Regions from separate parts of the Neobacillus pocheonensis genome, predicted to be linked through region 1. Evidence: riboswitches for the same ligand, from Rfam matches in the RefSeq annotation. Region 1 holds a riboswitch; the other holds the start of a gene.
What was found. A riboswitch is a leader RNA that binds a small molecule or an ion and turns the genes downstream of it on or off. The one in region 1 is predicted to bind glycine.
Positions count from the first base shown of each region.

Region 2: linked by a shared signal. The riboswitch ahead of gcvT (glycine cleavage system aminomethyltransferase GcvT) and the one ahead of ABES02_RS07770 (amino acid permease) in region 1 are both predicted to bind glycine.

Region 1 covers NZ_JBCNAD010000015.1:6,691-14,867, forward strand. Annotated here, with positions in the region: gene ABES02_RS07760 (LysR family transcriptional regulator) at 1-520, opposite strand, end outside; gene ABES02_RS07765 (MFS transporter) at 635-2,020, shown strand; gene ABES02_RS07770 (amino acid permease) at 2,282-3,646, opposite strand; glycine riboswitch at 3,811-3,891, opposite strand; gene ABES02_RS07775 (putative quinol monooxygenase) at 4,029-4,256, opposite strand; gene ABES02_RS07780 (hypothetical protein) at 4,513-4,647, opposite strand; gene ABES02_RS07785 (SDR family oxidoreductase) at 4,730-5,479, opposite strand; gene ABES02_RS07790 (PhzF family phenazine biosynthesis protein) at 5,742-6,638, shown strand; gene ABES02_RS07795 (YdbC family protein) at 6,689-6,910, opposite strand; gene ABES02_RS07800 (DUF3888 domain-containing protein) at 7,609-8,016, opposite strand.
Region 2 covers NZ_JBCNAD010000039.1:22,809-30,985, reverse strand. Annotated here, with positions in the region: gene comGC (competence type IV pilus major pilin ComGC) at 14-328, shown strand; gene comGD (competence type IV pilus minor pilin ComGD) at 325-765, shown strand; gene comGE (competence type IV pilus minor pilin ComGE) at 749-1,081, shown strand; gene comGF (competence type IV pilus minor pilin ComGF) at 1,026-1,505, shown strand; gene comGG (competence type IV pilus minor pilin ComGG) at 1,502-1,885, shown strand; gene ABES02_RS21180 (YqzE family protein) at 1,947-2,132, shown strand; gene ABES02_RS21175 (YqhG family protein) at 2,196-2,987, opposite strand; gene ABES02_RS21170 (DEAD/DEAH box helicase) at 2,965-4,653, opposite strand; glycine riboswitch at 4,820-4,907, shown strand; gene gcvT (glycine cleavage system aminomethyltransferase GcvT) at 5,171-6,274, shown strand; gene gcvPA (aminomethyl-transferring glycine dehydrogenase subunit GcvPA) at 6,293-7,639, shown strand; gene gcvPB (aminomethyl-transferring glycine dehydrogenase subunit GcvPB) at 7,632-8,177, shown strand, end outside.

The DNA.
Region 1 (8,177 bases):
CTGCCAGCCGATGCCCTTTTGGAACAGCTACAAGTATCGGGTCGATGAACACGATTTGACATTCAATGTCATCTCCTTGTATAGGGGGTGAGGACAAGCAGAAATCGACCTCTCCTCTACGAAGAAGCGTAACCATTTCCTTTGTTGTCAGCATTTGCACATGAAATTGGATATTGGGCCGCTTTTTCCGAAACTCTCGAAGGATATTAGGTAACGTGCTTGCGGTAGTCACCGCCAATTCGAGTGTGCCATGTTCCGGGCTGGATAAATCACTAAGCTCCTGCTTCCCCTGTTCCAATTCAAACAAAGCCCTTTCTGCACGGCGAAGGAATCTGCTTCCGAACTCATTCAATCGTAGTTTCCTCCCTATTCGATCGAATAGAGGGACCCCTAAATCCTCCTCCAACCGTTGAATCGTTTTGCTTAGTGAGGATTGAGTAACGTGCAAACTTCGTGCAGCCTCAGTCACATGTTCCAAACGTGCTACTGTGAGAAAATATTGCAGTTGAAGAAGTTCCATTTCTACCACTCTCCATTCATTCCCCCAAGTCAATGAAATCATAACATAAAATGCGTTGGAATAAATAACGGATTTCAATTACGATGGCATTAATACGAATTAGGGGTGTCAAAAATGAATGTTAACAGCAGGTGGTTGATGATTTCCGTTGGATTGGGGGTACTATTAAACCCATTAAATTCTTCAATGATTTCTGTTGCTATTGCAAGGCTGCAAAATGTGTACCAACTTGACTTTACAGTCGTTTCCTGGATTATTTTTTCTTTCTACATTGCTAGTAGCGCCGCTCAACCTATCATGGGAAAAGCCAGTGATTTATTCGGTCGCAGAAAGATATTTCTTACAGGGCTTGTTGTAGCCTTCATTGCATCATTACTAGCTCCACTATCACCGAACTTTGGCTTGCTCATCTTCTTCCGCATTGTGCAATCCATTGGAACTAGCATGATTGTTGCAGTTGGAATGGCCATTGTGCGAATTCATATTACGGAGAAACAAGCGACTGCTCTGTCAGTTTTGTCCATATTCCTATCAGGAGCAGCGGCCATTGGGCCCTTTATTGGTGGGTCTTTGATTCACTTGTGGGATTGGCCTGCTATATTTTTAATCAATATTCCATTCGTGGTGTTAAGCTTTCTATTAGCTTGGTGGAATATCCCTAAGGACGAACCATCAATATCCATTGCAGGCAACAGGTCCTTTCGAAGATGGTTTAAATTGATTGACGCGGCAGGGATCCTGCTCTTCACAGTTGGCCTGGTTACCCTACTCGTAGGAATACTATCAGCAAAATCATCTGGCCATGTTTCATTAGGGCATGTCATTGTCGGATTGGTAGGCCTCGCTTCGCTGGTGTTTTTCGTACAACATGAGCTAAAAGCGGCATCACCCTTTATTCCTTTACGCATATTCACCAAATATCCTGCGTTGACTTGGGTTAATGTCGAATTCATGCTTGTTAACGTACTTTTTTACTCGCTTTTTTTCGGGCTTCCTACCTACTTGCAAACGGTACGTCATCTCAGTGAGCTGCATACTGGGATTCTCATGCTAAGCCTGGGTTTGTGCTCGCTCGTTGTATCTCCCATAGCAGGAAGATTGATTGATAAATTAGGGCCACGACTCGCATTGCTATTATCCGGAATCTTGATGACATTTGGGTCAGTTTGGATAGTGACATTGAATCAAACTTCACCGCTTATTAGTGTGTGTTTGGCGTTAGCTGCATTCGGTATTAGCAACGGGTTGAATAATGTCGGTATGCAAGTGGCCTTGTTCAGAAGTTCTCCTAAAGCAATCATAGGTGTAGCATCTGGAATATTTAATACATCGAGGTACCTGGGAACCATTCTCTCTTCATTGCTGATCGGCATTGTAATGGGGGATCATTTCAGCGCTGGTGGACTTCGAGTGCTTGGGATTATACTTACAGTAATTGCATTGTCGTTGGTTTTCATGAGTCTACGCCGCCGTGACTCAGGGCAATTGCAAGAGTCGTAGATTTATCCATTTCATATGTTATTGATAGTAGAAAATCCGACAATTCCCCACAAATTCACTATCAATCAATCGTTTGACTAAATATGCTGGAATGCCTGCTGTATGGGGATATAATTCGATTGGCGGACAAAAAATTTGTCCGCCAATCAAACGTTTGATTAGATTTTATGCAGTCCTGCACGCCTTCATAAAATCCATCTAGAGACAAGGTGCGTGACCACGTTATATTAGCACAACGGGGTCACGCACCAATCTATCATTCTATGCCGACAATTTTAAATTTTTTTCCTTTCTCTTTCTATTTGAATACAATGCAAATAATAGAATAAACCAAAGTGGTGTCAACAATAGAGCCATGCGTGTAGCTTGAGCAAATAGCATAATTACGAGAATCAAGACAAACAAAGTTAGAACAGCGTAGTTCATAAATGGCGTAAACGGTGCTTTAAATGTTGATTTTTTCTGTAAGTCTGGACGTGTTTTCTTATACTTTACATGACAAATAAGAATGACACCCCAAACCCAAAGAAAACAAATCGCACTAATGGTAGTCACGATCCCAAAAGCTTGTTCCGGAATCAGTTTGCTCAAAAGAGCTCCTCCCGTTAAAACAAGCGTGGAAATCAATAACGCATTACTTGGTACATGATTTTTATTTAACTCGGCAAAGCGAGATGGCCCCTGATCATTATGGCTTAAATTAAATAAAATCCGGCTTGTCGAAAACATCCCGCTGTTACAAGCAGAAGCGGCTGAAGTTAAGACGACAAAGTTAATAATTCCTGCAGCAATCGGAATTCCGACCAAGGTAAATGTTTTAACAAAAGGACTCTCCGCTGCATTTAGTTCTGTCCAGGGATTAATGCATAAAAGAACGATCAAGGCACCCACGTAGAAAAATAGAATTCTTAACGGAATTTTGTTAATCGCAGATGGGATGTTTTTTTTCGGATTGGATGTTTCCGCAGCTGATACTCCCACTAATTCCACACCGACAAATGCAAACACAACCATTTGGAATGAAAGCAAAAACCCTGAAATCCCGTTAGGAAAAAGCCCGCCATGTTCCCAAAGATTTTTTATCGAGACCGTTCCTGCATCTGTCTTGAATCCCATCACTAGCAAAATGACCCCTATACCTATTAATGCGACAATGGTTATGACCTTTATTAAGGCAAACCAAAACTCCAATTCCCCAAAAAGCTTTACTGTTAATAGATTGAGTCCTAACAATATAATTAAGCAAACAATCGCAGGTATCCACTGTGGGATATCAAACCAGTATCGAACATATACACCAACTGCAATAACATCAGCCATAGCCGTCATAATCCAACAAAACCAATAGGTCCAACCGGTTACAAACGCTGCCCGCGGACCAAGATAGTCCTCAGCAATGTCTGTAAAAGATTGATAGCCTGCTTTAGACAGCAGCAGTTCACCCAGCGCTCTCATAACAAAAAAACAGGCGATTCCTACGATTAAATAAGCCAGTATGATGGATGGTCCAGCTAACTGTATGGCTTTACCGGCCCCCAAGAATAATCCAGTACCAATGGTTCCGCCAATAGCGATTAGCTGAACGTGACGATTTTCTAAATTCCTCTTTAATTCTCTCTGTTCCATTTCAATCTCCCTCTCTAATTGATGAAAAATGTTTCATGTGAAACGATGAACAAAATAGTAAACTCCATAAAAAAAAGAGATTGGATGTCCTCCAATCTCTAAGGTCAAAGAATAACAAATACTATCTATTACGATAACTATTGTCAGCATAACAAATAAATATTCAGTACTCTTCTGTCCTTTTGCCTGAGATTGTGAACCCTTCGGCGCCGCGGTATTCCTGCGGTCTCTCCAGAAGCTGCTCCTGCTATAGTGTGATCCATAGCAATCATAGCTTGCTAAATTATTAATTTTTTAATTGAGTTTAACTATTGTTAAATAATTTTTAATTTTAATAGTATTCTTACATTGTGTCAACAACGAAATCAAATAATTATAAAAATTATTTGATTTCTCTGTAAAGGTTGATTTCTGTACTTTCTCGAAGTTTTCTAAGTTCTGGGACAATTTTCAATACATGTTCACTTTTATTGTGTTGGTTTAATGCATCTTCATCCTCCCATTCTTCGAGCATAGTCAGGATAGTCGGATCATTGATATCTTGATGAAGTGAGTACGTAATGCCGCCTTTTTCTTTTTTGGTTTCTGAAATAACTTCTCTAGCTATCATTAAATATTCTTCAAGCTTTACACCTGGTTTTAGTTGGCTTTACAAACAACTTTAATCATTTTATTAACTCCTTTTCTGTTTTTATAATTTCCCTATTATGAAACGTGGCTTCAACTTTATTATTTTATCATGATTCTCCATACAAGATTTACAATGTGAAATCTGTTAATTGGTAACCATCTGCTCTCCATCTGGGATTCCAAAGCTGATACACGAAAAACCTACTTACGTCGAATGTAAGTAGGTTTTTCATCTTTTATTCACTGTTTTGTGTGGTATTAAAGAATTCAGCCTGATCTTTTTTGTTAGTCTTTACATTATTGTTGTCTTTACCCATTTTTCCATCCGATTCAAAACTTAAATTCTCTGATACCTTCTTATCCTTTTCCATAATATCCCCCTTTAACTCCTAGTTTGTCCATCCAAATTTTTTATAAGAATTTTTCTTGTTTTGGAATGAAAAAATACACGCCTTAAGCCTTCTTATTTCTCAGATATTGTTCAAAAGTAATTCTTCCGGTTTTTTGATTACAATTGGTGTTTTTTCCATCTACGAAAGATTTATAAAGTTTTCCTGCTAAAGGAATGCTTAAAACTTTATTTGTTTCATTATTTATCTTAATTTTCTGCTCCGGCATTTCTCTTAACAGCATTATTTCTGGTCCGCCAAAATCATCAGTTCTTCCTTGAGGACCTTTATGAATAAAATCAATCAAATAAGTGGCAAAATCATCAACATCTACGCTTTGAAATTTCATGCTTCCAGGGATCACATATCTCTTAAAAAGAGGCTTTGACAAAAGTAAACTTTCAACAAAGCCGTGGAACTGTGTTGCACGGACAATGGTAAAAGGAATAGAACTATTCTTTAACAATTCTTCTGCTTCATATTTAAGTTTATAATATTTAAATGGTATTTCCTCAATGCCAACAATTGAAGGATAAATAAAATGTTTAATGTGTTGCAGCTTACCTAAAAACCTTTCCAAACCTAGAACTTCAATCAATCTTGAATTCTTCATGGGACTTGTTGCGGCATGAATAATGACGTCTACATCTTTTACTGCTTCATCTAAACCTTCACCAGACAGTAAATCGCTATAAACCCACTCGAAATCTTCTGTCCCCTCAGGTTTTCTTCTCGAAGTCATTTTAATTTTATAATCAGAACCTTTTAGATGATTCAGCAAAGCTGAGCCTAGCTGTCCTGTTGCTCCAGTCACCAATATCCTCAAGCGCGCCACTCCCTTACTAACGAATTATCTTTGTATTCTACTATTCCAAAGTAAGTGCTTTTATTCAATTACTTGCGGATAATCCGGAAGTGTTTACAAATTGTTGCGTGGCATTTATAAATTCCTTTACAACAGTTGTCCAATTGTTTACATGAAAATTTCTAATGTATTCAATTCATAATATTCATTTTACTTATACATAATTAGTGCATATGATTAAAGTACAATAATCATTTAAAGGAGGAGAAACATGAAACAAATCCCGGTTTATCATATTGATGCGTTTACTGACATATCGTTTGGTGGAAATCCTGCTGGGGTTATACCCCATGCCGAGGCCTTAAGTGAGATGGAAATGCAAAAAATCGCAAATGAATTGAACCTCCCAGAGTCCGCTTTTTTATTGCCTTCTTCTCATCCTGATGCAGATTTTAAAGTAAGATATTTTACACCGCTTGAGGAAATCAATTTTTGCGGGCATGCAACAATCGGTCTTTCATGGTTACTTGGAACCAAATACAATTGGTTAAATAAAGCAGATCAGATTGTTTTTGAAACCAACGTAGGGCTGATTCCGGTAAAATGGATAAAAGAAAACAATCAACTTATTCGTGTTTCTATGACCCAGGTCACTCCAGAGGTAAAAGAAATTGAAATCAATAAAGACACACTTTCCCAACTAGTCGGTATTCAATCAACTGATCTAGATGAAAGGTATCCAATTAAATTAAGCAATACTGGAAACTGGCATCTGCTTGTTCCAGTGAAAACACGTAAAGCCATTGATTCGGCAGAGCCGCGTCTAAAAGAGTTAGGCATTATGAATCGGGAACATAATATTTCAACCACTCATTTATTTACCTTTGATACAAATGGGGAGTTTGATATTTATACAAGGGATTTTGCACCTGGCATCGGAATCAACGAGGATCCTGTAACTGGTGCGGCAAATGGTGCCTTAGCCGGGTATTTGTTTTTAGAAGGAATTCTTTCTAAAAATCAAACTCATCAGCTGAAAATTGGTCAAGGTCATGCCATTGGCAGACCGGGGACATTATACATTACGATTCATTCGGAAAATAATAAACCAATCATAGAAGTGGCAGGATCAGCGGTAATAACAATTGAAGGGAATTTAAATATATAACGAGATTGAGGGCAAACAATAAATAGAAAAGTTTGCCCTCGGTCTGTATATTATAATTCCATCCCATTCAACAAATCCCTCAAACCCTTTAATTCTTCAACCGTCAACGTTACACCCTTACCCATTTTTTCATGCTCCGGTGCCCAGTCACGTAAATCGTATTTAGCTTCTTTACCATTCCAGCTAATCAGGTTAAGTTCTTTGTTCCAACCTTTAGGGGATTGAGATAAAGCCCCCAATGTTTCTTTGATTTCGTATTTTATTTCTGCCATCTTTATTGGCCTCCATTAATAAACATAGTAACTGCTTGAGTGTTCAATATTTTTTACAAAGTGAACTCCCACGGGAAATGCAACGGTGTTCCTTTTACCCATAAACGAAAATGGGGGCTTCTTCGGTAAATGCAACGCCTTTCCTTTTACCCAAAAACGATAAAATGAGCTTCTTCGGTAAATGCAACGACCTTCCTTTTACCCAAAAACGAAAAATTGAGCCTCTTCGGTAAATGCAACGACCTTCCTTTTACCCAAAAACGAAAAATTGAGCTTCTTCGGTAAATGCAACGTTCTTCCTTTTACCCGTGAACGAAAAAATGAACTTCTTCGGTAAATGCAACGCCTTTCCTTTTACCCAAAAACGATAAAATGAACTTCTTCGGTAAATGCAACGCCTTTCCTTTTACCCAAAAACGATAAAATGAGCTTCTTCGGTAAATGCAACGTTCTTCCTTTTACCCATAAACGAAAATGGGAGCCTCTTCGGTAAATGCAACGCTTTTCCTTTTACCCGTTAACGAAAAAATGAGCCCCGACGGTAAATGCAACGCCTTTCCTTTTACCCATAAACAAAAAATTGAGCCTCTTCGGTAAATGCAACGCCCTTCCTTTTACCCGTGAACAAAAAATTGAGCCTCTTCGGTAAATGCACTATCTTTTCCTATTTTTCATAGGCAATACCTGATTAATTATTACTACTGGAATCCATGCATGTACTCTAATATTTCTATTTTGAAATCATGATTGCATTTAAGCTTATTAATCTTTCCACTGTCACAAGATGGGGATATTCTTACCTTAACTAGATCTTCTTTATAATTATCGAGTTTTTTGGAAGGAACTTGAATTCTTACGGAAACATCATAAGAATGATCGTCATTGTACTTAATCCCGACGATTCTTTGCCATTGCCAGTCAAAAAGGGCATCGCCCCCATACTCTTTTATCACTCTTTTATCAATAGTTGGAAAAATTAGGTCTGAAACAATGTCTTCCGTTGTAAAATACGGATTTTCAGCCTGTGGAACAGTTTCACTATTAGCGGCATCTGCTATGTTGCCAGTCGAAAATAGTAATAGAGTTGCGAAAAAAAATATTTTCATGATGTTCACCTCTAGATACTTATCAGAGTTAGTTTTTTCAAAACGGACCCATTAGATACGTTTTTTCTAGAGATATAGATAAAAAAGGCTGGCCCTTTTTTTGGACTAACCCTTACAGAATGTTGCTTTCCACTTATGACTTCACTAATAATAAAAACGAG
Region 2 (8,177 bases), on a different contig from region 1:
GGAGGTTAAAAGGATGAATATAAAAAAAATGAATAATGAAAAGGGCTTCACATTAATCGAAATGATGATCGTTATGCTGGTTATATCTGTTTTATTAATAATCACCATCCCGAATGTCGCAAAACACAATTCCAATATAAATAACAAGGGCTGCGATGCCTATGTAAAAATGGTACAAGCCCAGGTTCAAGCCTATCAAATGGAAAAAAATAAAATTCCGACTCTTGATGAGCTCGAAACAGCGGGATATTTAAACAATAAAGGCTGCCCAAATGGTAAGTCTGTTGTGATTGATTCAGAAGGAAATGTCACAGTTGCTTCATCATGAGGAATAGCCAAAAGGGATTTACATTAGCTGAATCCTTAGTCGTTCTTTCCATCTTTATGATTCTTTCCCTAGTGACTGCTATTTCCTTAAAACCAGAGCAAATTGTCATCGAAGATACAGCCTTTTTTACGCAATTGAAGGCGGATTTATATTATGCCCAAAATTATGCTATTTCCCATCAACACGAAGTTTCTGTTGTTTTTACTCCCAGTGAATATAAGTACACAATGTTTTTGCGAAATGGGTTGCCACCAATCGTTGAAAGGAAATATTCGACCAATATTTATATAACGGAAGGAACGCTCCCATTATATTTTAAATTCCTGCATGATGGAAATGTGAACAAATTTGGTTCCTTGGTGATTCAAACTCAAAAAAATGATTATTTAATGACTGTTTTGATTGGAAAGGGACGGTTCTATGTTACGGAAAAATAACGGATTCTTTTTGCTTGAACTATTATTATCTCTTTCAGCGCTTTTGATGGTTTGTCTGTTTCTTATCCCTTTGGTTATCGAAATGAGGGATCAAACAAGAACGTTAGAAATAGAAAAAAAGGCACGGCAAATCATGTTTGAGGAGCTACAAGCAAAATTAACCAATAATCAGCCACTTACAAATTACTCAGTAAATCTGAATAACATTAATTACAAAATCTCTTGGACTGATTCCATTCAGCCTAAGGAGGTGTGCGTAAGTGTTGATAAAGAACCATTTCATAAACAAACCGAAATCTGCGGAAACCTTGAATGAAAAAGGTTTTACGCTCATCGAAGTGCTGATTGCCCTGTCTATTTTTTCAGTCATTGCCCTCTTTATGTCGCCCATTTTTCAAATTATCCTAAATAATAAAGACTCCCAAGCAGAATTACAGGCAATGGAGTGGGAGGTATTTTGCAGTCAAATTAAAAAAGAAATCCGCTTGTCAACGAAAGCACAAGTGATATCTGGTCGATTGATTCTTACTAAGGACGCAGACACCATTCAATATGAAAAATATGGATCCAATCTGCGGAGAAGGGTAAATTCTACTGGACATGAAATTCTTCTGCAAAATGTATCGGAGTATTCTTTTTCCATCCTCAATAATTCAGTAAAAGTAATGGTAAAGGATCTTTTGGGAAAAGAGTATTCTATGGTGGCCTATTCATTAGTGAATTGGAATGCAGGACCATGAAAAATGCGGAGAGTGGATTTACCTATCCTTTAACACTATGCATGCTAATCATTTTTCTTATGTTTTTCTCAATTCATGTTGAAAAATTACTAAGTGAAAGAAAAATAGCACATGAAACGTCTACAATCCTGCAAGAGGAGTATTATTACCTCATTTCAGTGAAAAAGATTGAAAGCCTTTTCCAATCTGGAGGTTCGATTCCTTCAAAGGGGACGCTCGTATACCAAAAAGGAAACATGGGATACCAGGCTGAGGTACCTGCTGGATATGTTCAAAGAGTTAATTTTACTTTATGCATGAATTCAGGTGAAACTTTAAATGGGATTGGCTATTTTGATACAAGGTCAAAAAAATTAATAAAATGGGTAGAAATGAATTAATTTGATTCGAAATAATAAAATTTGGACATACTGTTATTTGTACTAAAAGGCAGGTGTGTCCATGAAAACGAATGATTATGTAAAATATATGACCCAAACCATCGTTAAATATGCAGACCAGCCAAAAGAGGAACGAAAAAGGCTTCGTCAAGAGCGTAAGGAAGCAAAGGCTTCATTTTGGTATCGATGGTTTGGAATTCTCCCTTATGTCCTCTACACGGAAGTAAAGAAAAGAAGAAAAATGTAATTGGATGACAAAAAACCTGTGTAGATTTAATCTATACAGGTTTTTCTCGTCTTTATAGATTTTTCATATAGCCTTTTCGGTTAAATAGAAGAGGCCGCCATTGATGAAAGAAATGTTAATTTTGGGCTCGTATTGTTCCTTAAGAGCTTGTCTTTCGGTTTCATAGCTGTCGTTTTCTTCTTCAGCATCCTCATAGAAATGATCCAATAACTGTAAATCTTGCTCCCACCGTTTCTTTGCGTCCTCTGCCCAAGAATGGTCCTCTTCTGCAATCATAGATTTTAGATAATTTTCAATTCTAGACATTCCGCTTTTCGGCTTTACTAATGGTGATAAAGTAAACGAGTAATCGGGTATTTTGGGTGTCAGTGGAATTTTCAGTAACCGTTCATGGAAATCCTCCACCATTTGCCCATTAATCAGCTGCAAACCGATGGATTTAAAAATATCCCGTTTTCGGTCGCATTGATAAGAAATTTTTACATTCATACATAGCCATGGCAGCATGGGAGTTTGGCTGCTGCCATACCGATGGTTTTCGTAGAGCCTAATATAGCTGGCTAGATTTTTCGTCGATTCAAATATTTGGTGAAGCCGTGGTGAGCCAAAATGGATGATTTCTCCTTTCACATTTTCAGGGGCTACCTCTTGATTGGTAATAAACGTCAGTTTCATCGGATTCGGAATTCCGCCAGTTTTCTCTAAATAGTGCCAGTAAAAAGGGCGGTTCATTAATTCTTTATCGAGTTCAATCGTTAGCTGTACGGTTAAAAACCCCGGTTTATTTTCGACAATCTGACAATCGTTGGCTTGAAAATAACTCATAAGAAAGTTATGAATTTCCTGCTGCTGCATGTGTATCTCCTTTCTTCATGCTTTCGGCAAATTCAATCATTGATGATAAATTTTCCATTTTAATCCGCATTTCACCTTCCGAGGCGGATTGTCCGAAAATTTCAATTAAATGATCTTCAATGTTGCCGAATTCCAGTTTCGTTAGAATATCATCCAACTCGCCAATAACCTTTTCAAATAAATGTATTTTTTCATATAAAAGCTTTAGAATATGTTCTTCGACGGTGTTTTTTATTGCAAAATTATAAATCATAACATCCTTTTCTTGCCCGAGGCGATGGATACGTCCTATCCGCTGCTCCAGCCTCATCGGATTCCATGGTAAATCAAAGTTAATAATATGGTTGCAAAATTGCAGGTTAATCCCTTCTCCGCCCGCTTCTGTTGCGATTAGTACTTGTGCTTGTTTTTGAAACAGTTCTCGCATCCAATCTTTTTTACCTCGCTTAAACCCACCGCGAAAAGGGACAGAAGAGATTCCGTGCTGCTTTAAAAACCATTGCAAATACAACTGTGTAGCCCTGTATTCGGTGAAAATAATCACTTTGTCATTCACTTTTTGAATTAACTCAAGCGCTTTTTCGGCCTTTGAATTTTTCTGGACGGCTTCTACTTTTTTGATCAGATACTGGATTTGGTTCTCAAAGGCTTGTGATGGATTTTCCTTTTTTTGAAGCATATTTTTTAGTGTGTAAAAAACTGCTTCCCTGCTGCTACAAGCTTCCCTTTGCAATGTCATGACTGAGAAGGCACTTGTTTGTACCCAGTCACCCTCACTTTTAAGGTCTGAAATGGACTCATAGAGTTCTTTCTCCGGTGGTGTGAATTCAATTGGAATAGTTTCAACATGACGTTTTGTCCATTCAATCCCAGTATCAGCACGACGGTTTCGAATCATGACCTTGTTTACTAATTGTTTTAAATGTTCATCATCATTTAGGGAACGTGAATCGCGTTTGTACTTTTCAAAGAATGCTGTTTCGCTGCCTAAATGTCCTGGTTTAAGGAGGGAAACAAGATTGAAAATTTCTTCGATTCTATTTTGAATCGGTGTGGCAGTCAACAACAAACAAAATTTCTTTTTTAGATTTTGAACAAATTCATAGTTTTTCGTTTTATTATTTTTTAGTTTATGTGCTTCATCGATAATAATAAGGTCATAATCCTGCTGGTAAATAATGTCCCGGTGAGGATTTCGCTTTGCTGTATCAATCGAAGAAACCACCACATCACATTGTTCCCATACATAGCTTTTTCTTTGGGTAATGGCAGGGATAAAGAACTTGCTATTCAGTTCAATTGCCCATTGGGTGACTAATGAGGCAGGAACAAGTATTAACACCTTTTTTACAAGTCCCCGAATCATGTATTCTTTTAAAATCAACCCTGCTTCAATGGTTTTTCCAAGTCCGACTTCATCGGCAAGTATTGCTTTTCCGTTCATATTTTCAATTACTTGTTTAGCCGTTTCGAGTTGGTGCGGGAGCGGGGTTAAATTAGGCAGGTGATTCGGTGCCTGAAGACCCTCGAAATCAGGGATAACCAAATGTTTTTCGACCCCTATTGCTAGTTTAAAAAGCTCCCAATTTCCCCATGGACCATCGTTGTCAATTCTATGTAAAAATTCATCCTGCCAAGAGGAATCAAATTCAATTTTTACCGACATGGTTTCAGCTCCTTTTCCTGCATAAGTTCGTTATAAAAGTTATTGCTCAATGTATTGTTTTAATGGTAGGATGATATTAGCTTTGAAAGTTTTAAATATTTTAATAAGGTAAATTATTTTAGAAGTATAATTAGTATGACCAAATTGGAAAATATTATAAATGCGAATGATAACAAGGGGAGAGACTACTATGTAGCGCCGAAGGAGCAAGCAGATGATGTGAATCTCTCAGGCAAAAGAACTCTTGTTTGACGCAGCTCTGGAGAGTGCTGTAAAAGCTTTAGCAGCCACCAAAGGGGAAAGCCAATCCAGGTTAAACTTTCAGGTGCAAGGACAGAGACCTTCTTACGTTTCAAGGGAGGTTTCTGTCCTTTTTTATGTTTTCCTTTGTCTTAATGCTTTTCTTATGATGAGAAAAGGATAATAATTTTCCTGATTTTGTTAATGGGTTTTATCTCTGTTAAAGAGTCAATTTTTACGAATAATGAACATGTAAATGATTGAAAGGGGATTTATGATGACTGAATTAAAACGCACTCCGCTTTTTGATGTTTATAAGGAATACGGCGGGAAAACGATTGATTTTGGAGGATGGGAGCTTCCAGTCCAGTTTTCAAGCATAAAAGAAGAGCATGAAGCAGTCCGTACCAGAGCTGGTCTCTTTGATGTTTCCCACATGGGGGAAGTAGAAGTAAAAGGCACTGACAGCTTACATTATTTACAAAAAATGATGACGAATGATATTTCTAAAATTAAAAACGGCGGTGCCCAGTACACAGCAATGTGCTATGAAACCGGTGGTACAGTTGATGATCTCCTTGTATATAAAATCGAAGACAATCACTACTTATTAGTGGTGAATGCATCAAACATTGAAAAGGATTATAAATGGCTTGAAGATCATGTTGAGGGTGACGTCAGTCTTGAAAACCTTTCTGAAAAAATGGCTCAGTTAGCTATCCAGGGACCTCTTGCTGAAAAGGTACTTCAAAAACTTACGAAAACTGATTTAAGTGAAATTGGCTTTTTCAAATTTCAACAGGAAGTTACTTTAAATGGTAAAAAGGCACTTGTATCCAGAACTGGTTATACAGGTGAAGATGGTTTTGAAGTTTATTGTGATTCCTCAGATGCAGCCTTGCTTTGGAAAGAAATTTTACAAGCAGGGGAAGAAGATGGGGTGCTTCCTTGCGGATTAGGAGCACGTGATACATTACGTTTTGAAGCCGTATTAGCTCTATATGGCCAAGAATTATCAGCGGAAATATCACCGCTGGAAGCCGGTATTGGTTTCGCAGTGAAATTAAATAAAGAAGCAGATTTCATTGGTAAGGAAGTATTAAAGGGGCAAAAAGAAAACGGTCTTCCTAGAAAACTAGTGGGGATTGAAATGATTGACCGTGGTATTCCACGTCATGGTTATCCTGTCTACAATGGTGAACAATTAATTGGTGAGGTTACTACAGGTACACAGTCACCAACTTTAAAGAAAAATATCGGACTTGCTTTGATTAAGACTGAATTTGCAGGTCTTGAGTCAGAAGTGGAAGTTGAAATTCGCGGTAAACGCTTGAAAGCTACAGTAGTTCCAACACCTTTTTATAAAAGAGAAAAGAAATAACAGAAGGGAGCTAGGTTTATGAAACATCGCTATTTACCTATGACTGAACAAGATAAGAAGGCAATGCTTGACACGATTGGTGTTTCCACGATTGAAGAGCTCTTTAGTGATATTCCTGAAAAAGTAAGATTTAAGGGAGAGTACAATATTAAAGAGGCCAAATCTGAAACTGCTTTAATGAAAGAACTTTTTAAAATGGCTAGCCGCAATGCGGATTTAAAAAGAAATGTTTCATTCTTAGGCGCCGGTGTTTATGACCACTACATGCCTGTAATTGTCGACCATGTCATTTCACGCTCAGAATTCTATACGGCTTATACACCCTATCAGCCAGAAATCTCACAAGGTGAACTTCAAGCCATCTTTGAATTCCAAACGATGATTTGTGAATTAACCGGAATGGATGTTGCAAACTCTTCAATGTATGATGGCGGAACTGCCCTTGCAGAAGCTGCGATGCTTAGCGCTGGTCATACAAAACGAAAAACAATTCTAGTGTCAGGTGCCGTTCATCCGGAGTCCCGTGAAGTTCTTAAGACTTATGCAAAGGGGCAATACCTAGAAGTAATTGAGGTGCCAGCGAACGAAGGTGTTACTGACATTGACGCCTTAAAAGGATTGGTAAATGAGGATGTTGCAGCCGTGATCGTTCAATATCCAAACTTCTTTGGTAGAATAGAACCTTTAAATGAACTGGAAGAAATCATTCACGAAAATAAATCAATTTTTGTAGTCTCAAGCAATCCATTATCACTTGGAGTATTAACACCTCCTGGCAAATTTGGAGCCGATATCGTCATTGGTGATGCGCAGCCGTTTGGTATCCCAACTGCGTTTGGTGGACCGCACTGTGGATTTTTTGCGGTGACTAATAAATTAATGCGTAAGGTTCCTGGACGTCTTGTTGGTCAAACAACGGATGACCAAGGCCGCCGCGGTTTTGTTTTAACCCTGCAGGCTCGTGAACAGCATATCCGTCGTGATAAAGCGACTTCTAATATTTGCTCGAACCAAGCGTTAAATGCCTTGGCTGCATCCGTCGCAATGACAGCTCTTGGTAAAAAGGGTGTTCGTGAAATGGCTGCTGCCAATTTGCAAAAAGCTTATTATGCGAAAACAGCCTTTAAAGAAGCAGGCTTTGAAGTGATTAATGATGGTCATTCCTTTAATGAGTTTGTGGTCAAATTAAATAAGCCAGTAAAAGAAATCAATCAGCAGCTTCTAGCAAAAGGAATCATTGGCGGTTATGATTTAGGCCGTGATTACGCAGAGTTGTCTAACCATATGCTTGTTGCGGTAACTGAGCAAAGAACTAAGGAAGAAATAGATACTTTTGTGAAAGAATTGGGGGATATGCATGCATAATCAAGATCAAGCGCTCATTTTCGAACTAAGCACACCCGGCCGAATTGGATACAGTCTTCCGGAAATGGATGTTCCAGAAGCAGATCTTACTGGCCTTCTCCCAGAAGGATATTTACGAGTAGATGAGCCAGAGCTACCTGAAGTATCTGAGCTTGATATCATGCGCCATTATACGGCCCTTTCCAGAAGAAATCATGGGGTAGATTCTGGTTTTTATCCACTTGGCTCATGTACGATGAAATACAATCCAAAAATCAATGAAAATGTTGCCCGCTTTAATGGGTTTGCCCATGTACATCCATTACAGGACGAAAGCTCTGTCCAAGGGGCACTTGAGCTTTTATATGACTTGCAGGAACATTTGATTGAAATTACCGGAATGGATGAAGTAACCCTTCAACCAGCAGCTGGTGCTCATGGAGAGTGGACAGGATTAATGATGATCCGTGCCTACCATGAAGCTAATGGGGATATGAAGCGTACGAAGGTAATCGTACCTGATTCTGCGCATGGTACGAACCCAGCTTCTGCAACAATA